2 regions of the Sporosarcina thermotolerans genome follow, and region 2 is predicted to be linked to the other one. Evidence: a T-box and tRNA genes for the amino acid it is inferred to sense, from the RefSeq annotation. Region 2 holds a T-box; the other holds one or more tRNA genes.
The links. A T-box is a leader RNA that pairs with one kind of tRNA and senses whether it is charged. The one in region 2 lies ahead of ileS (isoleucine--tRNA ligase), so its partner is inferred to be a tRNA-Ile.

Region 1: it encodes a tRNA-Ile, which carries the amino acid that the T-box ahead of ileS (isoleucine--tRNA ligase) is inferred to sense. The anticodon was not compared.

The regions. Positions count from the first base shown of each region.
Region 1 is NZ_JBHSRM010000013.1:682,217-696,602, forward strand. Features, by position in the region: gene ACFPZG_RS11320 (alpha/beta hydrolase family protein) at 1-742, opposite strand, end outside; gene ACFPZG_RS11325 (NUDIX hydrolase) at 732-1,127, opposite strand; gene ACFPZG_RS11330 (transposase) at 1,217-1,579, opposite strand; gene ACFPZG_RS11335 (putative motility protein) at 1,693-1,878, opposite strand; gene ACFPZG_RS11340 (Dps family protein) at 1,941-2,390, opposite strand; gene yidD (membrane protein insertion efficiency factor YidD) at 2,485-2,715, shown strand; gene ACFPZG_RS11350 (metal ABC transporter solute-binding protein, Zn/Mn family) at 2,839-3,792, shown strand; gene ACFPZG_RS11355 (o-succinylbenzoate--CoA ligase) at 3,837-5,282, opposite strand; gene menB (1,4-dihydroxy-2-naphthoyl-CoA synthase) at 5,357-6,175, opposite strand; gene menH (2-succinyl-6-hydroxy-2,4-cyclohexadiene-1-carboxylate synthase) at 6,141-7,019, opposite strand; gene menD (2-succinyl-5-enolpyruvyl-6-hydroxy-3-cyclohexene-1-carboxylic-acid synthase) at 7,006-8,718, opposite strand; gene ACFPZG_RS11375 (isochorismate synthase) at 8,711-10,096, opposite strand; gene ACFPZG_RS11380 (1,4-dihydroxy-2-naphthoate polyprenyltransferase) at 10,289-11,203, shown strand; gene ACFPZG_RS11385 (TraR/DksA C4-type zinc finger protein) at 11,462-12,202, shown strand; tRNA gene ACFPZG_RS11390 (tRNA-Glu) at 12,248-12,319, opposite strand; tRNA gene ACFPZG_RS11395 (tRNA-Ser) at 12,329-12,419, opposite strand; tRNA gene ACFPZG_RS11400 (tRNA-Asn) at 12,429-12,503, opposite strand; tRNA gene ACFPZG_RS11405 (tRNA-Ile) at 12,507-12,583, opposite strand; tRNA gene ACFPZG_RS11410 (tRNA-Gly) at 12,586-12,659, opposite strand; tRNA gene ACFPZG_RS11415 (tRNA-Phe) at 12,665-12,740, opposite strand; tRNA gene ACFPZG_RS11420 (tRNA-Asp) at 12,791-12,866, opposite strand; tRNA gene ACFPZG_RS11425 (tRNA-Met) at 12,870-12,944, opposite strand; tRNA gene ACFPZG_RS11430 (tRNA-Ser) at 13,144-13,236, opposite strand; tRNA gene ACFPZG_RS11435 (tRNA-Ile) at 13,253-13,329, opposite strand; tRNA gene ACFPZG_RS11440 (tRNA-Met) at 13,337-13,410, opposite strand; tRNA gene ACFPZG_RS11445 (tRNA-Ala) at 13,432-13,507, opposite strand; tRNA gene ACFPZG_RS11450 (tRNA-Pro) at 13,515-13,591, opposite strand; tRNA gene ACFPZG_RS11455 (tRNA-Arg) at 13,602-13,678, opposite strand; tRNA gene ACFPZG_RS11460 (tRNA-Leu) at 13,695-13,783, opposite strand; tRNA gene ACFPZG_RS11465 (tRNA-Gly) at 13,793-13,867, opposite strand; tRNA gene ACFPZG_RS11470 (tRNA-Leu) at 13,876-13,957, opposite strand; tRNA gene ACFPZG_RS11475 (tRNA-Lys) at 13,988-14,063, opposite strand; tRNA gene ACFPZG_RS11480 (tRNA-Thr) at 14,070-14,145, opposite strand; tRNA gene ACFPZG_RS11485 (tRNA-Val) at 14,168-14,243, opposite strand; rRNA gene rrf (5S ribosomal RNA) at 14,359-14,386, opposite strand, start outside.
Region 2 is NZ_JBHSRM010000011.1:66,281-80,666, forward strand. Features, by position in the region: gene ileS (isoleucine--tRNA ligase) at 1-2,009, opposite strand, end outside; T-box leader at 2,076-2,315, opposite strand; gene ACFPZG_RS06735 (ring-cleaving dioxygenase) at 2,632-3,570, shown strand; gene wrbA (NAD(P)H:quinone oxidoreductase) at 3,628-4,239, opposite strand; gene ACFPZG_RS06745 (glyoxalase superfamily protein) at 4,549-4,902, shown strand; gene ACFPZG_RS06750 (methylated-DNA--[protein]-cysteine S-methyltransferase) at 4,925-5,455, shown strand; gene ACFPZG_RS06755 (pirin family protein) at 5,471-6,208, shown strand; gene ACFPZG_RS06760 (ABC transporter permease) at 6,463-7,689, opposite strand; gene ACFPZG_RS06765 (ABC transporter ATP-binding protein) at 7,682-8,614, opposite strand; gene ACFPZG_RS06770 (DUF2812 domain-containing protein) at 8,616-9,158, opposite strand; gene ACFPZG_RS06775 (PadR family transcriptional regulator) at 9,158-9,475, opposite strand; gene ACFPZG_RS06780 (allantoinase) at 9,886-11,214, opposite strand; gene ACFPZG_RS06785 (RidA family protein) at 11,559-11,942, shown strand; gene cdaS (sporulation-specific diadenylate cyclase CdaS) at 12,103-12,717, shown strand; gene ACFPZG_RS06795 (LLM class flavin-dependent oxidoreductase) at 12,802-13,794, opposite strand; gene yiaA (inner membrane protein YiaA) at 14,017-14,386, shown strand, end outside.

The sequences.
Region 1 (14,386 bases), on a different contig from region 2:
CATTGTGCAGGGCAGGAAAGTAATGTGTATACTCTGGAAAATACCAAGTCTTATATGATTTATTATGTTCCCTTAATGCATTTTCCAATAATACGGCCTGTTCGAATGAAACATTATCATCCTTTATTCCATGTATAATTAACACTGGAGCATCTATTTCATCAACCCTAAACAATGCAGTACGCTCGCGATAAGCATCAGGCATACTATTAGGAGTGCCACCGATGACTCGCTTCATCATTCGGCGCATATCTTTTCGTTCATTGTATGTAAAAACGACATCTGAAACTCCAGCCCATGTAACAACGGATGTAATATCCTCCCTTATGATGGCTGTCCATAACGCCATAATTCCACCACGAGAAAAGGCATAGAGATGAATTCTTTCCTTATTTACACTTGTGCTTTGCTTTAACACTTCAACGGCATTTACTGCGTCTTGTCGGTCATCTCCAGCAAACTCATCTCGCCCTTCCCCGCCTCTGTTTCCACGGTAGTAAGGTGCGAACACAACGAAGCCTTGTGAAGCAAACTGTGCAATTCGGGAGGGTCTAACCATTCCGACATGTTGAATGCCGCCGCGTAAATAAATGATTCCTTCATATTGCCCTTCAACAATCGGTTCAGCTAACAATCCTTTTACTTTGAAGCCGTCCGACCAATACGTAATTTCTTCAAGGCGGACGTGGGGATTCGGCGAAGGATACTCTCTTCTATGTAAAATAGCCCCGTTATTGTACATACGTTTCCACCCACTTACGAATTTCAACCATACCAGCATCTTTCATATGAAAACTTAACTCCTTACAGTCATTTAATTCCTCAGCAGTCATCCATAAAGCGCCTTCCGTTTCAAACAACGTCGGATTTTCATCAATCATCGAGACTTTTCCGGTAAACACCGCTTTACAAAATGTCACATTACTCATAACGACGTATTCCGCGAACTTCACTAAATCGGTTATCGTGGCACCAGTCTCTTCAATCGTTTCCCTGATTGCCGCTTCTTCGATTGACTCTCCCTCTTCCGCTTTGCCGCCCGGGAATTCTATTCCACGGATTGAATGGCGGGTTAATAGCCATTTACCATTATGTTTTAAAACAATAAGCACATGTCGGGCTTCCATTCCAAAGCGGTTTTCTCCGAAAGTTAGCTCAACATGTGCACCTCGTAGGTCCTTAAATGTTGTAGTTATATGACTTCACGTCCTTTCAGTCAACTAAATGGTTGAACGGGAGCCGATGTTATCTTCGGATTGCCCCTTGTGAAGTAAGGCAATTTCTCGATGAACTTCTTCGTCTCATCATCCGTAAATTCATGAATTAACGCATACAATTTCATCGTTCTAAGATCAATGTCATGGTTATCCCGATCATAATGATACTGGAAAAATGGCCGCGAATGGCCTCTGAGTAGATTACTGAACTCCAAACGCCCTATTTGTGAAAATAATTGATTAAAAACAGGAAGAAACTCTCTGCTCATTTCTACTTCATATTCCCAAGGCGAATCATCTTTATGCGAATAGACTTGTTGATTAGCAATTGAAACATACATCCTTACTTTATCATTATCCATGTGAATGTCCCATCCTTTTTTTATTAGTATGGTTCACTCCTGTCAAACAATGCATGTAAATGAAAACAAAGCACGAACTCCTATAAATTTAATAGGAATCCGTGCTCGATTAATTATGCCTTCACATCGATGGACATCCCTTTATGAGGATGCAGGGCAGCAGAAGGTTGATCCTCCATACTTTGAAGCATATCAGTCACCGCCGCCGTGTTAATGGATAACGCTTTATTCATGACGCTCATTTGAACAGTCGATTGTAGACTTCTCAATTGGCTTGCCATGATAGAATTTATGTTCATTGCCCATTCCTCCTTACATATTACTTTATCGGAGAAATAGTCGATAATTCAAGACATTCCTATCATTTATTCGACTCACCAAGGAATGCATTCAACATCCATTGATGCTTTTCGATGCTTTGGTAGGTTGCATTCAATATATCTTCCGTCATATCATCACCCTCTTGCGAAGCGACATCCATGCCTTTCTTCAACGACTTCATAATTTTACCGAAGTCGTCAGCAATCGTCTTCACCATTTCCTCGGCTTGTTCGTTGCCTTTCGCCTCTTTAACGACAGACTGCTCCAAATGCTCCGTTAAGGTCGCTGTCGGATTGCCTCCAAGTGTCAAAATCCTTTCGGCAATCTCATCCATATGAGCCGTTGCCTCATTGTAAAGCTCTTCAAATTTTTCATGGAGCGTAAAAAATTGTTTCCCTTTTACATACCAATGATAATTATGCAATTTTGCATACATGACCGACCATGTAGACACTTGTACATTCAGTTCTTCTATTAATTCTTTAGTCATGAAAAAACCTCTTTTCATTTATAATGCTTCTCCCTGTTAATTTACCACCGGAACAAATAAACTAAACATATATGCAAATGAAGGAGCCTTTAAAATGAAAACAATATTGATCGGCCTTATTAAAATATATCAAAAAATAATCTCTCCACTAACTCCGCCAACCTGCCGTTTTTATCCTACTTGTTCCCACTATGGTGTTGAAGCAATACAAAAACATGGTGCAATGAAAGGTTCTTGGCTTGCGATACGTCGAATTTCAAAATGCCATCCATTTCATGAAGGCGGGTTTGACCCAGTGCCTGAAAGGATTAACAAAGAGAATTGACAACATCACTAACAACACGAACTGGGCTGTTTCTTTGTTCTTGCTAAAATCCCATTCTTCTTGTATTATAAGAAAGCATTATAAATCGGAACGATTACAGTTAGTGACGGAGGAAATTTTATTATGAATAAAAAATTACTCATTCCCCTCATGCTCATTCTTACATTATTAGTTAGTGCATGCGGGAACAAGGATGATAATGGCGCGATAGAAACGAAAAACAGAAACACGCTATCTGTGTATACTACCGTTTATCCCCTACAATACTTCACGGAGCGGATTGGCGGAGAATTTGTCGATGTCCATTCCATTTACCCTGTTGGAGCAGATGAACATTCATTCGACCCTACACAAAAAGATATGATAGCCCTATCTGATGCAGATTTGTTCTTTTACATAGGTCTCGGTTTGGAAGGATTTGTTGAGAATGCTCAAAAGACGTTAAAGGGTGAGCATGTTGAATTGGTGGCAACCGGGAATTCTATTTCGGACGATCAATTAAAAGAGGGATCACATGAAGAACATGAAGATGAAGATCACGATCATGGACATTTCGATCCCCATGTTTGGATTTCTCCTAAACTAAGTATCGAATTGGCAGCTTCAATAAAAGAGTCGCTTATCGCTAAAATGCCCGATCAAGAAGAAAGCTTCAGCAAGAATTTCAGCTTATTGGAAGACGATTTAATAGAACTCGATGAACGTTTCAAGGAATTGTCAGCCAATGCGAAAACAAAAACCTTTTTTGTCTCCCATGCTGCATTTGGCTATATCGCCAATGAATATGGTTTAACTCAAGTAGCGATAGCAGGTTTGAACTCACAAAGCGAGCCTTCGCAAAAACAACTTACACAAATTGTTGAGCAAGCAAAAGAAGAACAGATTCACTATATCTTATTCGAGCAAAATGTATCATCCAAACTGACTGAAGTCGTCAGAAAGGAAATCGGCGCCGAATCATTGACGCTCCATAATTTAGGTGTTCTTACACAAGAAGATGTAAAGAACAATGAGACGTATTTTACGCTAATGGAACGTAACTTACGTGTTCTTGAACAAGCTCTTTCCGGAAAATAATTTAAATGCCACCTTCGTCTAAAAACGTTGGTGGCATTTATAATTTATTTCAAAGAAGCCCATTCTTTTAATTCACGTCTTAATAATTTATTCGATGCATTGCGTGGCAACTGATCTACAAAATAATAAGCTTTAGGAATCTTATATCGTGCAAGTAATTCCCCACAGTGCATGTCCAATTCTTCTTCAGCAACATCTCCACTTAAAACAATAAAGGCGACTGGCACACTGCCCCATACTGGATGGCTTTGACCACACACACCCGCTTCCTTTACCAGTGGATGGCTAAGCAAAGCGTTTTCCACTTCTGCCGGATAAATATTCTCTCCACCAGAAATGATTAAGTCCGATCGCCTATCAACGATGAATAAATATCCTTCGTCGTCAAAATACCCGATGTCACCAGTTGGCAACCAACCATCCTCTAATGGATCCCTATCTACAGCGTGTCCGATATAACCAGGAGTTACATGGGGACCCGCAATAAGAACTTCACCTAACTCTCCCGGTTGTTCAGTATCTCTGATTTTAATTTGGTTAAAAAAGAGTGGTTTGCCTGCAGATCCGGATTTACGCAAAGCATCTTCCGAAGATAACGTAGCCGTCTGTGAGCTTGTTTCGGTCATTCCGTACGTTTGTAATACTGGTAACTTACGGCTTTCGGCTCTTCTGAGGAAATCGTCCGGCACGGGTCCTCCTCCAGCTAACATCGTCCGGAAAGTAGGATGAGCCACAGTTTCAGTTTCTTCGAACTCCTCAAGGATGCGCCGTAAACTTGTCGCAACAACTGACATTCTTGTTGCTGTACCATTCCTAATCTCATCGACGATCGTCTTTGTATCAAATTTCTCGTAAAGCTTCACTTCCATCCCGTAAATGACCGATCTCACAAGAATGGAAAAACCGCTGATATGGAATAAGGGCATTGTGCAAAGCCAGCTATCTTCTTCTGTCAAACCTAAATTCAATACGGATGATAGTGCGCTTGATGTATGGTTACCTGCTGTCTGACGGACGCCTTTCGGAAATCCCGTTGTTCCTGACGTATACATGATTGTAATTGTTCTCGAGCCATTCCACATTTTAGAAATGGTGAAATCTCGTTGCTCGCTTGACTGAAGGGACGAAAACGTAATCATTGGGACATCTTGAATCTTTGTTTGTCTTAATAGTTCATCCTCAACGATTAATAGGGATGCATTTGCATCGCCTAATTGCCATAAAATCTCTTTTGTGGACAATCTGCTATTCAGCATGACAATTTCAAGTCCAGCTAGTAAGCAGCCGTGTATAACAAACACCATATCTGGATTGGATGGTCCTAATAAGGCGATCCGATCACCTTCTTCTAAACCATTCATCCTTAATTTCCTCGCGATTAAATCGGCTTCTTGTTTCAGTTCTTGGAACGTCCATTGTTTCCCACAGAATGAAAGGGCTGTCCGACTTGGTGTCAGGCTGGATCTTTTCAACAACCAATTAGGTATCAATTTTTTTCACCTCAATAAAAAAGCTGCCATTCAAAGGCAGCTTTAAAATTTTTATCCCATTATTGATCAAATGATTAAGGGAATCTCGGGAATTGGCCAAAGTCAGGTTTACGCTTCTCTTTGAATGCGTCTCTTCCTTCCTTCGCTTCATCCGTTGTATAGTAAAGTAATGTTGCATCCCCTGCCATTTGTTGAAGACCAGCAAGACCGTCAGTATCTGCATTCATGGCGGCTTTGATGAAGCGAAGCGCTGTTGGGCTCATTGCAAGCATCTCTTCACACCATTGTACTGTTTCATCTTCCAATTGCTCATATGGAACAACCGTGTTAACTAGGCCCATATCCAATGCTTGCTGAGCATCGTACTGGCGGCATAGGAACCAAATTTCTCTCGCTTTTTTATGGCCGACGATGCGAGCCAAGTAACCCGAGCCATAGCCAGCGTCAAATGAACCGACTTTCGGACCTGTTTGTCCAAATCGAGCATTGTCTGCGGCAATCGTTAGATCACATACGACGTGCAGTACATGTCCTCCGCCGATTGCATAGCCCGCAACCATTGCAACGACGGGCTTCGGAATTACACGGATCAATCTTTGTAGATCAAGGACGTTCAAACGCGGAATTTCATCATCTCCGACATACCCTCCATGTCCACGGACAGATTGGTCTCCTCCTGAGCAAAATGCCTTTTCGCCTTCTCCTGTCAGTATGATGACTCCGATGCTGCTATCATCCCGTGCTCGTGAAAAAGCATCGATTAACTCCATTACTGTTTTAGGACGGAATGCATTGCGAACTTCTGGACGGTTGATCGTCACTTTCGCAATGCCGTTATACTTTTCGTATTTAATATCTTCATATGTACGGATTGTTTCCCATTGACGTGTCATTTTCTTCCTCCTTCAATTGGTGTAAATACTCCTTAATCATTGTAGCAAAGATACTTGGATTTTCCACGTGAATTGCATGTCCTACTTCTGGAACGATAGAGTGTCGACATTTTTCTACAAGATTCTTCATTTCCCGGGCAATCGCAACAAATTTCGCGTCAAACTCTCCGGTTATGAGATAAACCGCGGTGTTAAGCGTTTCAAGTTCATCCCAATAAGATTTCTGACTTCCTGTTCCTATCCCTAAAAGACTATTTGCAAGTCCTATCTCGCTTTGCTGAAGCCGTTCAGTCCTGACGTCTTGCCGCTTCTTCTCTGAAAGGCTTTTTTGGGATTCGAATAAAGGAATGTTCTCCCATTTGTCGACAAAAGAGGTAATGCCATTTTCGGTGATTTTCTTTGCAAGCAATGCATCCGCATTTCTACGTTGTTCTCTTTCAAGCTCTTCCTTCAATCCTGGCGATGCACTTTCAAGAATTAAAGCACGCACATGCTCAGGATACTTTATCGTATACCCCAAGGCGATTCGCCCGCCCATCGAATAGCCTACCAAATAAAAAGATTGGATTGAAAGCTGTTCAATAAGTTCGTTCAGGTCTTCAATCTGCTCCTCCATCGAGTATCGTTCTGGATTTTCGGGAATTGTTGTTTTTCCATGCCCAGTCAAGTCGATCGAGACAGTCCTGTAACTTCCTCTAAATTGTTCTCTGACCTCACGCCACGTAGCTGTAGATCCTGTAAAACCATGTAGAAAAATGATTGTCGGAAGATGCGGCTCCCCCTCCATTTCGACATGGATGGAGAGTCCACGGATTTGAATGCTGCAGTCATCATTCATTTCCATCGAGCCTTTCAACTACATCAGCCCAGTATGCGCGATGAGCCTTGACATTAATAGGTCTGCTTGTAAATACTTCGATGATCCGGACCGGCTTTGTTTTATCCTTTTGGATTTCCTCTTTGAACTCTTCAACTGTATTTACTGCGGCATACTGCGCATCGTACATAGCCCCGATATGCTCAAACGTCAATCCCGTAGGTGTACCGAATAATTCCTCAAAATGGTTCGGCACAGTTGACTGCGACAAATACGAGAAAATGCCGCCACCATCATTATTCACCAAGACGATCGTCAAACTGGTTTCATGGAATCTGGAAACAATCAATCCATTCACATCATGTAAAAAGGACAGGTCCCCGATTAACAAATAAGTAGGCCTTTTCCGTGCCGCTTCTAAACCGAACGCTGTAGAAACGACCCCATCAATACCGTTTGTCCCTCTATTTGAAAATAGCGCTATATCTTTATTCGTCTTACTAAAGAAAGTGTCTACATCACGGATTGGCATACTGCTTCCGCAGAATAAATCGCTGCCGTCAGGAATCATTTGAAATAATGTCTTTACAATTATCCCTTCATCTCCCAGTTGGCCCTCATATTGATGCGTCGCTGTTTCAGTAAGGTCATTTGCAGCCGACCACATTGCTGTATATGCATTCGGTTCACTTTGGCTCGGAATATCAAATACTGATTCAGGGGAAGCCTGTAAATGATGTGTAACTACTCCGAGTGAATCACGGAATTCGGGTGCTTCATCAACAGCTATGAAGACATTTGGACGAACTTTCTTCAGGAATAGTGACAAAGGTTTGGATACGGGTTGCGGACCAAATCGGATAACAGTATCCGGAACAGCACCCTCCGCAAACTTCTCACTTTTTAGTATTGCGTCATAATGGGCTATGCATAAATCGCTATATTCTTCCGGTACTTCAGACCGTAAATTAGATAATGGGTCACATAGTACAGGCCATTGCATTTTATTCGCAAATTCCCAGAATCGCTCCTTATCAAATCCGACGGGTAATTCACCAGCAATGATTAGTCCATTCTTTGTGTTTTCGAATAGCGATTGAAATGTCCGCCTTTGTTGAGTCGAAAGCTCAATTTCTCCATGCACTCTTTCAATAAATGTGGACTGTGCAACTTTCATTTCAAAATCGATCAGTAAAGGTTCACGCAGCGGGACATTCAAATGGATTGGCCCCATTGGTTTCGTCATTGCGATTGAAACCGCACGATTGACATGCCGCTCCAAGAACCAATCAAGTTCTTCATTCTCTTCCGCCAGTGGAAGATCCACACTGAACTTTACATGCTTACCATACATATTCAATTGGTCAATCGCCTGCGGAGCCCCAACGCCTCGTAATTCATGCGGACGGTCAGCAGTAAGTACAATTAAAGGCACACGTGCATAAAACGCTTCCGTGATTGCCGGATGATAATTGGATGCTGCAGTTCCGGAAGTGCATAAAAGCGCAACTGGGTTCCCGGTAGCCTTCGCAAGGCCTAAAGCAAAATAGCCGGCCGATCTTTCATCTACCTGCATATATGTCTGAAGTTCTTTTGAAGCTGCAAATGCATATGCGAGTGGCGTGGAACGTGAGCCTGGGCTAATTACAGCAGCCTTTACTCCAGCTTTCAATAAAGTATCTGTCATTCGTAAAACATGATTTGTTAACACTGTCCGGTCATCCATTAAGCTTTCCTCCAAGCGCCCTTAAAACTGGTCTAAACTTCACCCATGTCTCTTCGTATTCTTCCTCAGGGTTAGAATCTGCTACAATTCCCCCTCCCGCGTACAAATAGGCATGGTCTTCTTTTATCAACGAAGAACGGATGGCTACTGCAAATTCCCCATTGCAAGCGGCATCAGTCCAGCCTATCGGACCAGCATAAAACCCGCGATCCATTCCTTCTTCTTCCCCAATAATTTTTAATGCGACATCCGTTGGAACGCCACCAAGTGCAGGTGTTGGATGTAAAGCTTCTACGAAAGAAAAGATATCAACTTCCTGCCCAAGTTTTCCTTCAACAGGTGTAAAAAGATGCTGGATATCCCTGATCTTCATCAATTTAGGTGCTTTAGGGATCCGTACCTCATTGCAATAGGATTCAAAAATACTCGAAATCATACCGACAACGTATTGATGTTCCTCACGATTTTTCCGATCACCCAAAAGCTCTTCTCCAAGCTTCCGATCTTCAGCTGCCGTTTTTCCACGCCTAATTGAACCGGCTACACATGCCGAATAGGCTTTACCATCGCGGATTTCTATTAAACGTTCAGGTGTTGCACCAAAAAAGAGTGAATTTCCCTTTTGAAGTCCAAAGTGATAGCTCTCTTGCTGTTCATTCGATATGGAATGCAGCACACTAACATCATTTACGTCATGTTCAAATTGGAGCTCTATTACACGTGCAATTACAGCTTTATCGGCTTTGCCATTTCTGATGGATTTTGTTACATTTTCCACTGCATTTAGATAATGCTCTTTGTTTCGCTCATTCGTCGATAAAATTGCATTCGAGTCGGTAAAATCAAATTCCTCAACCTGGGCAAGATGGATGAGATGGTCCCTTTCCTCACGCAACCTTTCAAAGTCTTCAGCTGCTTCCTTTTTGTCCGTAATCATATTGATGGAAATCAGTGTTCTACCTTCCTCGATTTTCATTTGAAAAGAAGGAACGACAAAAAAGGCAGATGGAAACTCGTCCCATTCAGAATTCCTTCGGTTTTCTTCATCAAAGGAAAATCCACCAAAAAGAATAGGATCAACATCCTTTTCCTCTTTTATCAAGACAGAACATAATTGCTTCCACTTTTCCGATATATCCATATAGCGATTCGTTTTCTTTTGATTTGATAATGTATAAGCATGTCCAATCCCAACAAGAGTCAATGTTTTATCTGAGTTCTGCCAATAAAAGCGTTCGTTCTTATAAAGGGACACGCCGGCTTCAAAAAATGACAATGCGGATAAACGCCCCACTTCAACAGTCTCCGTAAAAAAACGTGTAGCGGGAGATATCGTCACCTCCCGGTTTTTCTGCACATCTGTGATTTTATGACTCATCATATTCTCTCCTTCATGTTCAATCAACCTGCAGCTCAACTTCCGAACCTGTATTTTAAATGAAGAATAAATTTCTTACTTTTATTATACCGAATTTACCCGTTTCTCGCATAGATAATGCAAAGGGGATACCTCTTTAATGCATTTTGGAGTACAATGGATAACGGAAACATTAGGATAGGAGAGAATAAATTGCAACATACTATTAAAGCAGATACTGGATGGCGTATTTGGTGGCAACTTACACGCCCGCATACATTAACAGCAGCGTTCGCTCCGGTTTTCCTCGGAACAATGATCGCGCTGACTTACGGAAAACTTCATTTCCCATTATTTTTCGCCATGCTTTTGGCAAGCATTTTAATACAAATGGCAACGAATATGTTCAATGAGTATTATGATTTCAAACTTGGGTTGGACACTGAACATTCCATCGGTATTGGAGGAACGATTGTCCGTAATGGTGTAAAGCCTAAAACCGTTTTAAACATAGCCCTTGCACTTTATGCAATATCCGTTCTTATCGGAATTTACATCTGTATGCAAACATCTTGGGGTCTTGCACTCGTTGGAGCCATTTCAATGCTGATTGGCTATCTTTATACCGGCGGTCCGCTTCCAATCGCTTACACACCTTTTGGAGAGCTTGTTTCAGGTGTAGTCATGGGTATGCTTCTGATCCTGATTGCCTTTTATATTCAGACAGGTACTGTTACGACAGATGCTGTACTTATTTCTATACCAAGCATGCTTCTTGTCGCTGCAATTATGATGTCCAATAATATCCGTGACCTTGAAGGCGATAAAGAAGGCGGAAGAAAAACGTTGGCTATCTTAGTCGGAAGAAACAATGCCATCACCATACTTACATTATTTTTCGTCATTTCTTACATTTGGGTCATTGCACTTATTTTACTCGGTCACCTAACACCATGGGCGTTGCTTGTATTACTTAGTGTTAAGAAACCCATTAATGCTATATCTACGTTCAGATCATTTACTGTTCCACTACAGGTCATGCCTGCAATGAAGAACACAGCGATAACAAATACTCTTTTTGGATTACTTTTAGGAATTGGAATTTTAGTCGGCATTCTTTTTGATTAATCTCTAACAGGCGGGGGAATTTTACCCTCGCCTGTTTTTTTATTGGCGGGGGTGTTTTAGTTGAGTATTGGTGAGGGAAAGAATGAGAGCTTGTGGGAATAAACGAGCGCTTTTTGAAAAGAACGAGCGATTAAATAATAAAACTCAAGGTTTAGCTTATCCTATCTCAAGGGAATTGATAAAGGAAACACTTTAATTGCTATGAGAAACGTCCACAAAGTCCATACTATCGATAATACAAAAAAGGATGTGCTGAATATGTTATCCGATCAACAAAAAAACATAATTAAACAAGAATTGATGGAAATGAAAACACAATATGCTAAAACGGAAAAAGAGACCGATATCAGAAATTCAGAAAGAGATGCTGTAGGCGAATTGTCATCATACGACAATCATCCTGGCGACCTGGGAACAGAACTCTTTGAACGCCAAAAAGACATGGCATTGAATGTACATGCAGGCGATGAATTCAACAAAGCAGAAAATGCATTACAAGCCCTTTCAGACGGAACATATGGTTATTGTGAATTATGCAACCGTGAAATACCTTTCGAACGGCTCGAAGCATTGCCTTATACAACCTACTGCATCGAACATAGCCCTGACCAAGATATACCAAATGATAGACCATCGGAAAAGGATATATTAATCATGGCAAATCCTAATTCATTTGCTGATCGTGATCGTAGAGAAGGACTCCATAGAGACGGTGAAGACAGCTTTCAAGAAATAGCGAAATCCGGTACTTCTGAAACACCATCCGATTTCACTGGAGACCGTGATAATTATAATACATTATACTATGATGAAATCTCTGATGGTTCTGCTGAAGAATTGGAGGATTTTGTTAGCACGGATATTACTGGGGAGGCACGCGGGTACGTCAGGTCTGAGTTATCCGAAGAATACGAAGAGAGACTAGATGACGAAGGGATTGAATCCCCTATTGGCGATATTCCATATCATCTAAAAGACAGTTATACAGAAGATAAATAAAAGACAGCCACATCCTTTAAAATGGATGTGGCTGTCTTTATGAAATGACCCCTACGGGATTCGAACCCGTGTTACCGCCGTGAAAGGGCGGTGTCTTAACCGCTTGACCAAGGGGCCATATAAATATGGCGGAGAAGGAGGGATTCGAACCCTCGCACCGCTTTCGCGACCTACGCCCTTAGCAGGGGCGCCTCTTGAGCCTCTTGAGTACTTCCCCGTATAAAATTGGCTCCGCAGGTAGGACTCGAACCTACGACCGATCGGTTAACAGCCGATTGCTCTACCACTGAGCTACTGCGGAAAATGGTGGGCCTAAGTGGACTCGAACCACCGACCTCACGCTTATCAGGCGTGCGCTCTAACCAGCTGAGCTATAGGCCCCATGGAGCGGGTGAAGGGAATCGAACCCTCATCATCAGCTTGGAAGGCTGAGGTTTTACCACTAAACTACACCCGCAAGAATGGTGGCTCAGGACGGAATCGAACCGCCGACACAAGGATTTTCAGTCCTTTGCTCTACCGACTGAGCTACTGAGCCAATCATACATCATAACTATTTTTCTCGGTTACTATGTATCTTAAAAGAAATGGCGGTCCCGACCGGGATCGAACCGGCGATCTCCTGCGTGACAGGCAGGCATGTTAACCGCTACACCACGGGACCATTTGGTTGCGGGGACAGGATTTGAACCTGTGACCTTCGGGTTATGAGCCCGACGAGCTACCACTGCTCCACCCCGCGATAATGTTAGTTGTAAGATTTTTTTATCCTACGCTTACTGTCTTGCTTTAGGACTTAACTATAATTTCCTTTTAGGAAATTATACAAATCGCATTCTGCGTGATGCGACTTGCTCCACCCCGCGATAATGTTATTCGTAAGATTTTTATATCCTACGCTTACTATTTTGTTTCCAGCCACTATGTCTGTTTAAAAATAATGGCGGAGGAAGAGGGATTCGAACCCCCGCGGGCTTTAACACCCCTGTCGGTTTTCAAGACCGATCCCTTCAGCCAGGCTTGGGTATTCCTCCGTGTGTATACAAATAGTGGTGGACCTTGCAGGACTCGAACCTGCGACCGGACGGTTATGAGCCGTCTGCTCTAACCAACTGAGCTAAAGGTCCTTTAGGATGGCGGCAGAGGGGATCGAACCCCCGACCTTACGGGTATGAACCGTACGCTCTAGCCAGCTGAGCTACGCCGCCAGGAAAACTATTTTAATTATATGGTGGAGCCTAGCGGGATCGAACCGCTGACCTCCTGCGTGCAAGGCAGGCGCTCTCCCAGCTGAGCTAAGGCCCCAAAGAAGTGGTCGGGAAGACAGGATTCGAACCTGCGACCCCTTGGTCCCAAACCAAGTGCTCTACCAAGCTGAGCTACTTCCCGTGATTTAAAATGGCGCGCCCGGCAGAAGTCGAATCCACAACCTTCTGATCCGTAGTCAGACGCTCTATCCAATTGAGCTACGGGCGCATCTTTATAAGAAAATTGGTGCCGAGAACCGGAATCGAACCGGTACGGTAGTCACCTACCGCAGGATTTTAAGTCCTGTGCGTCTGCCAGTTCCGCCACCCCGGCTTAAGAAAGTGGAGCGGAAGACGGGATTCGAACCCGCGACCCCGACCTTGGCAAGGTCGTATTCTACCACTGAACTACTTCCGCATTGAAAGTGCGGGTGAAGGGAGTCGAACCCCCACGCCTTACGGCACTAGATCCTAAGTCTAGCGTGTCTGCCAGTTCCACCACACCCGCGTATTCATTTCGAGACCTTAGTCAAGAAAATGGTGAGCCATGCAGGATTCGAACCTGCGACCCTCTGATTAAAAGTCAGATGCTCTACCAACTGAGCTAATGGCTCTAAAAGTGGTGCCGGCGAAAGGACTTGAACCCTCAACCTACTGATTACAAGTCAGTTGCTCTACCAATTGAGCTACACCGGCAAATCATTTGTTGGAAATATTATGGTGGAGGATGACGGGTTCGAACCGCCGACCCCCTGCTTGTAAGGCAGGTGCTCTCCCAGCTGAGCTAATCCTCCATGTTAAAATCGTGATTCCTTGTCCTGCTCGCTTTTCCCAATTTTAACGGGAGCTGCGATGTGATGATTCAACTTCACTCATATATGCTTGTACAATTATGTATGAATTTGGTTTGCCCGGCGACGTCCTACTCTCACAGGGG
Region 2 (14,386 bases):
TCATCCAATATCGTCCTCTTCCCAACCTGTTCTTTATGATAGACATACCCATCTATATTCGAATATAGCTCAAAAAACTTGTAGATATTATCCAATGTATCAACCAACTTCGATTTTGCATCTTGCACAATCTTTTTAGAGAAGCGTTTTGGATTCCATGGCGAACTATCAACCAAGAAAGCCCATCGCAGTGCATCTGCCCCATATTCTTCAAGAAGCTCCATCGGATCTAAGGCATTTCCTTTACTTTTAGACATTTTCTGCCCATGTTCATCCAGCACATGCCCGAGTGACAAGACATTCTTATAAGGGGCTTTCCCAGTAAATAAGGTTGAAACAGCTAGTAGACTATAGAAAAATCCTCTCGTCTGATCTATTCCTTCAATTACTACATCTGCAGGGAATTGTGATTCGAACTTTTCCTTATCTCCAAAAGGATAATGGTACTGCGCAAATGGCATCGAACCACTATCAAACCAAACGTCAATGACTTCAGGTGTCCTTAGCATGACACCTTTACATTTCGGACAGGTGCACTCCACTTCGTCGATATACGGCTTATGCAATTCGATATTGTTGGAAACCCGTGATTTGGCTATTTTTTGTAGAGCTCCAATATTGCTTGGTGCTTCTTCATGCTCGCAATCAGAACATACCCAAACGTTTAAAGGTGTACCCCAGTAGCGGTTTCTACTAATATTCCAATCAACAAGGTTTTCAAGGAAATTACCGAACCGGCCATCCTTAATATGCTCTGGATACCAAGTTACAGTTTCATTGTTCTCAAGCATTTTCTCCTTTAAAGATGACATATTGATAAACCAACTATCTGTTGCATAGTAAAGCAACGGAGAATCACATCTCCAGCAATGCGGGTAGCTGTGCTCATATTTTTCCTTATGATACAGTTTTCCTTGTTCCGAAAGCATCTTAATGATGTCGATATCACAGTCCTTTACAAACCTTCCCGCAAGCTCTACAACGTCTTCTGTATAACGCCCTTCCTGATCTACAACATTGATAAACGACAATCCATTTTGTTGAACGGTTTTATAATCTTCTTCCCCGTAAGCTGGGGCGACGTGGACAACACCTGTACCACTTTCTTCTGTTACATAATCAGCTACGACAACTTGATGGCCTTTCTCGACAGATACATAATTAAATGGCGGCGCGTAATGTACGCCTTCAAATTCCGCACCTCGATGTTCACTTAACAGAAGCGCATCGTCACCAAGCACTTTTTCAACAAGTGATTTGGCAACAATATAAATTACCCCATTCTTTATAGCACGCACGTATGTTAGTGTGGGGTTCATGGCAAGTGCCACATTTGCAGGCAATGTCCACGGTGTTGTCGTCCAGCCAAGAAAATATTCCTCTGCATCAAGACGCTTAAACTTTACAGTCGCTGATAAGTCCTTAACATTTTTATAGCCTTGTGCCACCTCATGTGAACTTAAAGAAGTTTGACAGCTTGGGCAATACGGGGATACACGATGACCTTTGTACAATCGTCCATCTTTATGAACTTTACTTAAAATGTTCCATACACTTTCAATGTACTCGTTGCTTAACGTCATATAAGGGTCATCCATGTCGACCCAATAGCCTAATTCCTCCGTGAAAGAACGCCATTTCTTCTCATATGTGAATACACTTTCTTTGCATTTGTTGATAAAAGGCTCCACGCCATAGCGTTCGATCTCCTGTTTCCCTGAAATTCCAAGCTGTTTTTCAACTCCTAATTCAACAGGAAGACCATGCGTATCCCAACCCGCTTTTCTTTCGACCTGGAATCCTTGCATCGTTTTGTATCTTGCCACTACATCTTTTATCGTCCGTCCCAAGGCATGACCTACATGGGGCAAACCATTAGCTGTTGGCGGTCCTTCATAAAACACAAATGGCGTCTTCCCCTCTCGGAATGTAACAGATTGACTAAAAATGCTTTCCTTGGACCAATAGTTTCGAATACGTTCCTCACGCTGAACAACTGTTTCTTTCATTCGTTGATTGTTCATTGATATCGCTCCTAACTTTTTTATAAACAGCACACAAAAACCCCGTCCCAAGAAAGGGACGGGGTTAACCGCGATACCACCCTAATTCTATTGATCCGATCAATAGCACTTAGCAACGTACAATCATACGTGTTCCTGTTAACGGTGGACTTCCGATTAGACTTAGTGAACGAATTCAGTCTAACTTCTCAGAGAGGATATTCACGTAACACTTGAACACTGACTTGCACCAAAATGTCAGCTCTCTGTAGATCAAGGGGAAACGCTACTTTTTCTCATCAACGAATTTGTATGCTTTTATTGGAATTGATTGTAACAGAATAAATAAAAATTGTCAAACTTATCTTTGTATTCAATTGTATTAGACAAGTGGGTCTCCTTTTTTGTGGATAGTCAACTTCGCATGAAACCTCTGGCTATTTTGGAATTTGTTTTATTGACGCTCGTAAGGGTCTGTGATATATTTATCTTGAATTCGAGATACTTTAATTCGAGATAAAATACTTTGCTAATAACTATGTAATGAACAACTATATATATTAAGGGCATTTTCCTTTGTATTTATTAATAAGTCATACCACACACTAACAAAAAGGAGTAAAGAATAATGAAAAAACAAACTACCGGCATTCATCACATTACTGCAATTGTAGGACATCCTCAGGAAAATATTGACTTCTACGCGGGCGTGCTTGGCTTACGCCTTGTAAAGCAAACAGTTAACTTTGATGATCCAGGTACGTATCATTTGTATTTTGGTGACGGAGGTGGAAATCCTGGAACAATCATCACATTCTTCCCTTGGGCAAACGCATACCAAGGTCGTATCGGTGACGGTCAAGTCGGTGTAACGGCATACGCCATTCCTGAAGGATCCATAGACTTCTGGGTGAATCGTCTTAGAAAATTCGACATTTCTTTCACAGAAGTGGAACGATTCGGGGAAAAGGTTGTACAATTCGACGATCCACATGGCCTTCACTTGGAATTGGTGGAACGTGCTAAAGGTCCGACGAATGATTGGACATTCGGTGATGTAACACCTGATGTAGCGATTAAAGGATTTGCCGGAGCAACATTGTACTCAAGCCGTCCTGAAGAAACTAAAGCGACTTTACTAAACGTCATGGGGTTGGAGGAAATCGGTACAGAAGGCGATTATACACGCTTTAAAGCAAGCTCCGAAATTGGCAACATCATCGATTTGAAAATGGTCACAGACGCTCGCGGTACAATGGGCGTTGGCACAGTTCACCATATTGCATGGCGTGCTATTGATGACCAAGATCATTTGGAGTGGCAAAAATATGCCCAAGAAAACGGGCAACTTGTGACAGAAGTAAAAGACCGCAATTACTTTAATGCAATTTATTTCCGTGAATCAGGTGAGATTCTATTCGAAATTGCGACAGATCCACCAGGTTTCGCACATGATGAATCAATCGAAACAATGGGCAAAGAATTGAAGCTTCCTGCTCAATACGAACAGTTCCGTGATAGATTGGAGCACTCACTCATTCCGATTGAAGTACGTCCTTTAGATTAACATAACAGTAAACTAAAAAAGGCAATCGAATTGGATTCGATTGCCTCTATTTATGATTTACTGGTTTCCTTTTTTAACCCATTCTGAGACTGTAACTGTACGTTTAGCCTGATGCTTCACAGCACCCTGCACATCCTCAATCATTTTTCCATCTTGGCCGACTGTTACACTTGTCCCGTAAGGATTTCCGCCTGCTCCGAAAATGATCGGGTCAGTATAACCTGGCGTTGCGATAATAGCACCCCAGTGCATCATTGAAGTGTAAAGGGATAGCAATGTAGCTTCCTGTCCACCATGTGGATTTTGTGCAGAAGTCATAGCACTTACTACTTTATTAATCGTCTTTCCACTCGCCCATAAACCGCCTTGGATATCGAGGAATTGCTTCATCTGGGATGGCATATTCCCAAATCGTGTAGGTACGCTGAAGATGATTGCATCTGCCCATTCAAGATCCTCTGATGTTGCAACTGGAACATCCTTTGTAGCGTTAACAGTTGCTTTCCAAGCTTCGTTGCTATCGATTACTGACTGTGGAGCTAACTCCTGTACTTTTACTATTTTAACTTCAGCGCCGGCCTCTTTTGCACCATCCGCTGCCCATTTTGCCAATTGATAGTTCGTACCGCCCATACTATAAAATACTACTGCTAGTTTTACATTTGTCATTTTTTCTGGCTCCTTTGTTTTTCCAAATAGTCTAGATAAAAAACCCATTTTCACACCTGCATCCTTATTATTTTTTCATCAACAGAATTACTTGTGAAAATATTTTTTCAGCACAGTACTGTCTATATAATTACCCAACAGAAAAAGTTTTATTCCACCTATCGGTTTTACATCTTGGAAAGTTAAAGTTGGGAGTCATTCAAAGTCTTCGATTTACCCTTCTCTTCACTGAAATTGTTAAGTATACTTAACTACAAAGAGTGGTTTTGCAAAAGTTGACTGTATTCTGAAGCGGAGGGCAAATCAAAGATGATTACACCTATATTTCGGATTTTTGATGTCGAAAAAGCGCAGGAGTTTTATTTAGATTATTTGGATTTTCAATTGGATTGGCAGCATCAGTTTGGGGACAACATGCCCCTTTACCTTCAAATTTCAAAGAATAAAATTGTTCTGCATCTTTCCGAACATCATGGTGATGCATCTCCCGGTGGTTCAATCCGCATTAAGATACAAAATGTAAAGGACTATCATGACTATCTATCGAAAAAAGGATATCGCTACGCTAACCCCGGTATCGAAAAAACGGCTTGGAATACGATAGAGTTTTATGTTACCGACCCATTTTCAAATAAAATTATATTTTACGAGGAATGTAAGTAAGAAGTTTTCGGAGGTGATTGAATTGGAGAAGAACAATGTAAATATTGTTCACTGGACTTTGTTGGATCATAGGCAATGGAATATATATATGGGGGCGACATCAGGAGGACTTTGTTATCTTGGCCCACACAATGCCCCATTCGATGAACTTGAGGAGTGGGTGAAGAAACGGCTTCCGGATCACCTTCTTGTAAAAGATAAGGCTGCACTTGAACCTTATGCTTTGGAATTAATCGGCTATATAGAGGGAAAACTGAAGGATTTTACGTTGCCACTGGACCTCCATGGAACTTCATTCCAACAATCAGTTTGGAAGGCTCTAATGGAAATTCCCTATGGTGAGACAGTCACTTATTCTGATATAGCGGAAAGCATCCAAAAACCAAAATCAGTCCGCGCGGTAGGTACTGCCATCGGCGCGAATCCAATCCTGATTACCGTTCCATGCCATCGCGTTATCGGAAAGAACGGTAAATTGACAGGGTTTCGAGGCGGTTTAGAAATGAAGAAGCAGTTATTAGACTTGGAAACACAACACAAAATTAGTAAGTAAACAAAGGAGTTCAAATTGATACAAAAACTCGAGGCGAAAAATCATGCACAGCCGTTCAGAGGTCCATTCACAATTACACGTGTCCAACCAGGTGATATTTTAAGGAACAAAACTTCGGATACTGCATTTGGACCGTTAGCTATCATTGATCATGCGGTTATGAAAAAGGGCTTAACGGTTAAAATGCATGAACACGTCAATGATGAAATACTGAGTTATATAAGCACAGGTGTCACGCATCACAAGGATTCAGCTAATTTTGAAGCACCGATTGCACGTGGGCAATTAATGATGATGAATGCAGGGGTAAGCTTTTGGCATGAGGAAAAAGTAAAAGAAGATGAAGTGGAAATGCTTCAAATCTTCGTTCGACCGAATGCAACAAATCTTCCACCCAAAATTCAGTTCCATAACAAACCAACAGACAATCACGATTGGTATGTCATGGTGGGGCCTGAAGGAAGCGATGCACCTCTTTACGTCAGGCAAAACGTCTACATTTTAGACGCACACCCGAAAGCTGGCGAAGAGTTGGAAATCCCAGTATATTTAGGCCTTACACCATTTCTATATGTGATGAATGGCGAAATAACGGTTCAAAATCTTACTGTAGGTAAAAAAGAGGCGGTAACGGATTTAGAAGTTCCGCTTCCACCTATAGTCGCGAATGAAGACACGACACTTGTATTATTCTTTGTCGATATGAATGCAGAAATGTCTATGGATGGGACAATTAGTGGGTTGAAGGAATAATAAAGAAGCATAAATGCTTGGAGAAACGCATAAACGGCTTGGGATGAAGGATAAATTCCTGTAATGACGCATAAATCGAGAAAAAAACGCATAAACAACGCTGAATCACGCATAAACGCCGCGAAATACGCATAAAAATTATTTATGCGTATTTGTACAGATTTATGCGTGATTTGTAGGCTTTTTGGGCGATTCTTATGAAATATGCTCACATTCACCGACATTTTTGATCAACGGTTTTATGCGCAACCCTCCTATATCCATAACCACTTCCAGATCTCTTTCGGTGTAGCGTTCTTCCCGTGCATCAACATTCCAATTTCAAACACTTTCCCTGCCGCTTTCATCATTAGCCAAACCGTCGCGAGGAGGATGACTACGCTAATGCTAATTTCCATCCATGGCCATTCTTCCACTAACGACAAACGCATAATCCAAACGGCTGGCGACGTAAATGGAATAAATGAGCCGACCTTTGCAATGATACCACTTGGATCTCCGAAAATCGGACCGATAAAAACTAACGGAAGAAACGGGAGCATCATAACAATTCCTTGGAAATTACCCGTCGTTGTCATATCTTCCACGGTCGCTCCAATTGCAACGAAAATTGCCGCGAATAATAGATAGCCAGCAATCGCAAATAAAACCAATAGCAGCAATTGCGGGACGAATAAGTACTCAATGATTGGCAATTCGCTCTTCCACACGAAAACTGGTAATCCAATCGCCAGCCAAACAGCAACTTGCGTCATTCCTAACACAAAATAGCCAATAATTTTCCCTTGCATTAACTCTCCCGGTGTTACGGAAGATAAAATGACTTCTGCCACTTTCTCTTTCTTTTCCTGTGAGGCAGAAGTGAAAATCATCATTCCAGTAATCACACTCGAAAGTAATATAATTGCTGCGAACAAACCAGGTATAGCCCGCTTCAGCGAATTATCGCCTCCCTCTACCACCCCCATTTCTCTTCCATTATCCTGCCATTCAGCCTTCTGAACAGAAATCCCCTTCGCAATTACACTTTTCTGATCTTCGGATAAGTCGAGCCGAGCCAATTGAAGTTGACGTAAAGGGCCTTCCAGAACGATTGCTTCATAAAGAAAGCTATCACTTACATCTTTGCTTTTATATACTTGAATGGCCCCTTCATCCAATGCTTTCTCGGTAAAAGGAATATACACAACATTTTCTTCGCGAATCACTTGCTGCCCCATATCTGACTCATTTATGTTAGTTATTTGGACAATCCAATTTAACTGTTCAGATTTCACAAGTCGGTCGATTTCATTTGCAACGCCTAACTCATCAAGAATGAAAACGTCTACCACTTCTTTGGATTCATTTCCATTGAGTAACTGAGGAATGAGCATGAACAACAAAAAAGCAATAGGCGTTAAAAATAATGAAATAACGAAAGACTTATTCGTCATATTTCTTTTAATCTCCCATTTAGCTACCTTAAAACTATTACGCATTAATAGCAGCCCCCTCTTTAACGGTATGTTGGTCCGTTGCTATATCGATAAATATTTCATGCAATGAAATCCGGTCGATGGATAGCTCTTGAATTGATAAAGACTCAGGCAACTGCCTTAGCCAATTTGGTATGATGACGTCTTGCGCCAAATGAATGATTGCCAAACCATCTTTTTGCTCTACCCGGCTTACACGCGGAAGTTGCTTTAATAATGCCAATTCATTCTCTCCACGAATCGTGCATTTAAAGTTTGCATACTCATTTTTCACATCCGTTAGTGTCCCATCAATCACTTTTTGCCCCCGATGAATCATAAATAATCGATCGCATATTTCTTCAACCATATTCATTTGGTGGGAGGATAATAAAATCGCTGTGCCATTTCTAGCAAGTTCCTTAATTTCATTCTTAAAAACTTCCTGACTGACAGGATCCAATCCGGAAAAAGGTTCGTCTAAAATAAGTAATTCCGGCTCATGGATGATAGATCCAATAAACTGTACTTTTTGCGCCATCCCCTTTGATAATTCCTCAACTGAAACTTTCTCTTTACCTTCAAGGCCGAGCTTTTTTAAATAATGAAGTGTACGCTCTTTGGCCTTTTTAACTGGATAGTCTTTCAGCTCCGCCAAATATAAAATCATATCCATTACTTTAACATTCCGATAAAGTCCACGCTCCTCCGGCAAATAGCCGATTTTATTGCGTGGTATTTGTCCTTCTTTGTGATTATGAAACTTTACAACTCCTTCGTCCGGATAAAGGATCCCCATGATACTTCGGATCGTTGTTGACTTCCCAGCACCGTTTGGCCCTAATATTGCCATGATTTCCCCCTTTCTCACTTCAAAGGAAATACCTTCGATGATTTTCCTATTCTTGAATGACTTCTCCAAGCCTTCAACTGATAGAACGACTTCCACTTTACTCCCAACTCCTTTTATTTATTTTTTTCAAACGATGATAATAGGTCGCCACTAATGTCATAATGGAAGGAATTGTGATTGCAAACGAAAGGGCAAAAGCCCATGTGCTAATTGTGTGAACAATTCCGTAAGTGAATGTCTTCGTTAGCCACAAAGCAAATGTCACTGCAACACTATAAATGACAATCGTTTGAACGGGAATAGCCGAACGAACAATTTTTTCTTTAGACGACTCCGTATCACTATAAATCGGTGTAGTTCCCTTATTCGCCTTAAAAATATGCATATTGTAGTCTGAACAAACATGCGTCCAACCTGCATAAGCAAACATCTCGAAATACTCATCTTTCTCATCTAACTCCAACTGACGATAATCAATGCTAAAAATGACATCTTCACTTTCGCCTTTTTCCAACTCGTACCCCGCAAAGCGGAACCGTTTTAATTGCCAACCCATCAATGCATTACGTCTTAACATTTTCATATCGGCCTTTTCGGAAAAAGCGAGGCCATTTGACGCCACATACTTAGTCTTGCTCATTAAATACTCCCCCTCTCGAGCCCTTTTTCTGCCATCTCAATCATCACTTTTCGTCGCGCGATATCCGCTTTTAGTGCTTGTCTTCCTATTTCAGTCAACACATATACCTTCCGTCGCGAATCAGATTCATCTTGTAATACGATGAACTGTTCCTTGAGCAATTTTTTAATGATCGTATATAACGACGCAGGGCCAATTACAAATGACCCTTTAGTCGTTTCCTCCACTAGACTCATTACAGCATACCCGTGCCGTGGTTCCGAAAGTGAAGCCATAATATAAAAAACAGAATCTGTTAACGGCTCAAATGATTCCAACTAAAAAACCTCCTCTATATCACTTTCCGATATATCTAATTATGTTATATCACAAAGTGATATATATTGGCAATGCATATTATTTACTTGTTTAGAATTAATCGAAAAGTTCTTTGGAGGATCTATAAGGCGACACTCATTAATCGAGGGAGAATAATCATTTATAATGACAAAGAAGCATAAATGCTTGGAGAAACGCATAAACGGCTTGAGCTGAAGGATAAATTCCCGTAATGACGCATAAATCGAGAAAAAAATGCATAAACAACGCTGAATCACGCATAAACTCCGCGAAATACGCATAAAAATTATTTATGCGTATTTGTACAGATTTATGCGTCATTCGCCGATTTTATGCGTATTAAATAACAATAACCCCGTTCCAGTAAACTGGAACGGGGTTTATTTTATTACTTCGTTAGTTGCCCATTTTCGAACACTACTTCACCGCCGACAATAGTCGTTTTCACTGCCCCTTTATAGGTTTTGCCAATGTAAGGAGAGTGTTGGTGACGGTAGAATAGATCTTCCTTTTTCAGCTCGAAGCTTTCGTTCAAGTCAATAAGTGTCAAATCAGCATCATAATTAGCTGCGATTGTTCCCTTATTTTCTAAACCGAACAGTTTTGCTGGGTTTGTTGCTGTCAACTCAACGATTTTTTCCAACGGAACATTACGTTTGAAATGCCCTTCAGTAATTAAAATGTTTAAGCTGGACTGTGCTCCTGATATACCGCCCCAGCCGTCGAAGATATTGTCTTTAATCACTTTCATGGATGCTGGTGCTGGAGAGTGGTCAGATCCGATTGTAGTGATTTCACCTTCAGCAACTGCTCTCCACAAATCTTCCACTTCGTCTTCGTCTCGTAGAGGTGGCGCACATTTTGCAATTACGCCTTGTTCTTCAATGTCTTTCACTGTCAATGACAAGTAATGTGGGCATGTTTCAACTGTAACGTCAACGCCACGTTGTTGCGCTGCTTTGATCACTTCCACGACTTTTCGGCTACTTGCATGCACGATATGAAGCTTACATCCAGTCAGTTCAGCATACGAGATAATTCTTCTTACAGCTTCAATTTCCGAAATGATTGGTCGTGATTCGACATAATCCCTTGCCGTCACCTTACCAGCTTCAATTTTTTCTTTTGCAAGTTGATCACACATAACTGTACTCTCTGCGTGTACAGCCAAAATGGATCCTAAAGATGCAATCTCTTTCATCCCTTTATAGATCGTTTCATCGTCTACATTGTTGAAATCAGCAATTCCACTTGGTGACATGAAAGCCTTGAATCCAATTACGCCATTTTCATGAAGATCTTTTAAGTCAGCAATATTTTCAGGTACAAGTCCGCCCCAGAAATATGGATTTACGATAGATTTTTCAGCTGCAAGTGAACGCTTGAGCTCCAAGTTTTCTTTATTGATAGTCGGAGGCGTGCTATTTAGTGGCATGTCAAAGAATGACGTTGCCCCGCCAGCTGCCAAGCTTCTGCTTCCTGTTTCAAGTCCTTCCCACTCAGTTCTTCCAGGTTCGTTAAAGTGAACATGAGAGTCGATCATACCAGGGAAGATATGTAGCCCTTCTGCGTTAATTTCACGATTTGCCGTTCCTTCCAATGATTTGCCCGTAGACACTTCCACAATTTTTCCGTCTTTAACTGCAATATCACCTTGAACCGTAGTATCTGCTGTTACAATTGTTCCATTTTTAATAAGTAAATCATAAGTAGTCATAATTGAACTCCTCCAGATGTGAATTTTTCTTTCACCTATCTCGTAAATATTATACCAGACAAATAATGTAAACAATGAGGGATATGCCTGATTCTACAACTGCATTGTTCACTTTGAACAAATCTCTCGATTATCATAAACATGATTTGTTCATTCCTGTCGACCTGTATGTTTTACTAAACTCCCCTTATTATTCATTCCGAATAATTTTGGTATCTCAAGTAATATAAATCCCCAAATTTCCGTTGTTCCAAACCGGAAAATTTGATATTTCCGGTTACCAATACTACGATTGGATTGTTGAATCGTCCAATCGACGGTCAATGAATGAAGGAGGAATCATTATGGCAAGAATAGCTTATGAAGTTAAAGGTGCAACTGCATCGGGTCCATATTCAGCTGCGGTAGACGCAGGCGATTTAGTTTACTTATCCGGTCAAACTGCAATGAACTCTGTCGGGGCAAAGGATTTGACGGGTGACATTGCCGGGCAAACGGAGCTCTGCTTTAATCACTTATTCGAGGCACTTGAAGCAGCCAGCCTTACACCTGATGATGTTGTTAAGGCTAATGTTTACTTGACGGATATGAATAATTTTTCCGCAATGAACGAAGTATATGCAACAAAATTTTCTAAACCTTACCCTGCAAGAACATGTGTCGCTGTTGTGGGACTGCCACTTGGGGCAGAGGTTGAAATTGAATTGATTGCTAAAAAATCTAAATAAATTAAATGCACAGACAGAAACCCACTGAGCCTATAGCTTCAGTGGGTTTTTCCGATTATAGAGCACCTAAACTGTGAAGGAATTTGATTAATTCATCCCCATATGGACAAACTTCGAATACGGTATTTTGAAGATGAGGGAGATGAATTTAGTGGATCAAATGAAAATTAATTGCGATTTTTCACCGATGAAGGAAGTACTTAGAGATGACATTCGTCGGCTTATCAGAGCCTTACAAAATAATATAGAAGCCATCTTTGATGAGGAGACCTGTCTCCTTGGTGATTTCGAAAAAATAAAAGGTGATTTTTTATCCATTGAAATGAAAGCCGCCACTTTCTATTTAAACTGCTATCTTTCTCCGTTTACCGATAAATATCCCGAATTGTCGACGAGTGTACAAAACATGTCACGATTGAAACATGGTGGATTAATAGTAATCCAACGGGAAGATCCCCTTGAATCTTTGTTGACGTCCGGCATTTCAGTTGGGGCCGATTTGACGCATACATTGATTGAATCCATTTTCTATCCCGGAAGTCCACTCCATGACGGTGCCGTGTTAGTGAATCAAAACCAAATCGTATCCGCCGCAAATGTCCTTCCTTTATCCGGCAGATTTACAGGGGATAAAAAATTAGGAACAAGGCATCGCGCTGCTTTGGGCTTAACAGAACGCAGTGATGCGCTTGTTCTTGTCGTGTCGGAGGAAACAGGACGGGTGTCATTTGCTTTCAAAGGGGAACTGTATCCGATTACGACATTGGTCGGGTAAAGGGGATAAGTAAACCTACGTAATGAAAATAGCCGATATGATGTAAGTTTTCACATCGTACCGGCTTTTATCTAACATTCAATCCTATAATAATTCCCTTGCTAATAATCGATACACATTCAAACGCTGTTCTTGGGAATGAGGGATGCTGACAATCATCGCTTCATCAAAACCGTATTGCTCCTGCTCTTGTTGGAGTTTCGCTGCAATTTCTTTTGCATCTCCGACTAAATGGACTTTACGATTCTCTTCTATTGTCATACGGTCCATTTCCGTTAATGGATAATCACTTGCCTCTTCAGGCGTTAAAAATGATGTCAGCCTACCTTGCATAAATAGCAAACGCCAAATGTCCTGAGGCTTCGCTTCGAATTCCGCCTCTTCTTTTGTTTCAGCCGTTGTCACCATATAGGAAACATTGATTTCCGGTTTCTCCATAAAAGCGGAAGGTTTAAAGTTCTCTTTATACGCATCTAAGATATACTTCGACATTTGCCCGTTGAAAAACTGTGCGAATGAATAGCCGACACCTCTAATTCCTGCTTGGATAGCACTGTTGCCCGTCGAACCCAATAGCCATGCTTCCGGTAAAACGACATAAGATGGTGTAGCGATTGTCTGATCATATAGTTTATCCGTCGGTACCTCGTCATTGATCAACTGCAATGCTGTATCAAACTTCTCGTACATATTATGCAATAAGGGCTGACGTCCCTCGGACAATGCATAGATGGCGCGCTGATCCCCACCCGGTGCCCGACCGACGCCGAAATCGATCCGACCTGGAGAAAAGGCACTTAACGTTTTGAATACCTCTGCCAATTTCAACGGTGAGTAATGCATCATCATTACTCCGCCGGTCCCGATCCGAATGTTTTTCGTTTTCGCAGCCAAATGAGCCGCCACTACTTCCGGAGCTGAGCTCGCGAAGTCGTTGGTTCCATGGTGTTCCGCCATCCACATGCGATGATAGCCTAACTCATCGCCTAAAACCGCCAACTCTTCCGCATTTTTCAAAGCGTCAGGCGCACTATTCCCTTTTGTGATCGGTGCTTGATCCAATATACTTAGTCTCATATGTATCCGCTCCTTTCTTTTAGTCTAATTGGCCTCATCAGTTATTAACAACAAAACAGCTTACAGCAAACTTCCTTTCAATCTCTCCTATTTAAACTTCTTTCCAGTTATTTAAACCTATGAACGAACATATGATTAGTAAGATAGATGTGAAACAGAAAAATAGGTTACCGATGTAAATCCCATTGGATATGATAATCTTAAGGGGTAGGTGAATTTTCAATGAAAAATGATATTGAAGATTTATTTGAAAGGGAAAAACAAAATGAACCGAAGATGAAAGTGGAAAGAAAAGATGGAGAACCGACCGCTGCGTTCAAAGGGGCTTCCTGGGCAGCGCTGTTAATTGGGGCGTCAGCTTATCTGATTGGATTGTTTAACGCAACCATGGAGTTGAACGAAAAAGGATACTACTTTGCGATATTGATATTCGGACTCTATTCTTCCGTATCCTTGCAAAAAGCAGTACGAGATAAACAGGAAGGAATACCAGTCACGAATATTTACTATGGCATTAGCTGGCTTGCACTTCTCATAGCCATTTTATTGATGGGCATCGGCTTGTACAATGCAGGAAGCATCGTTTTAAGTG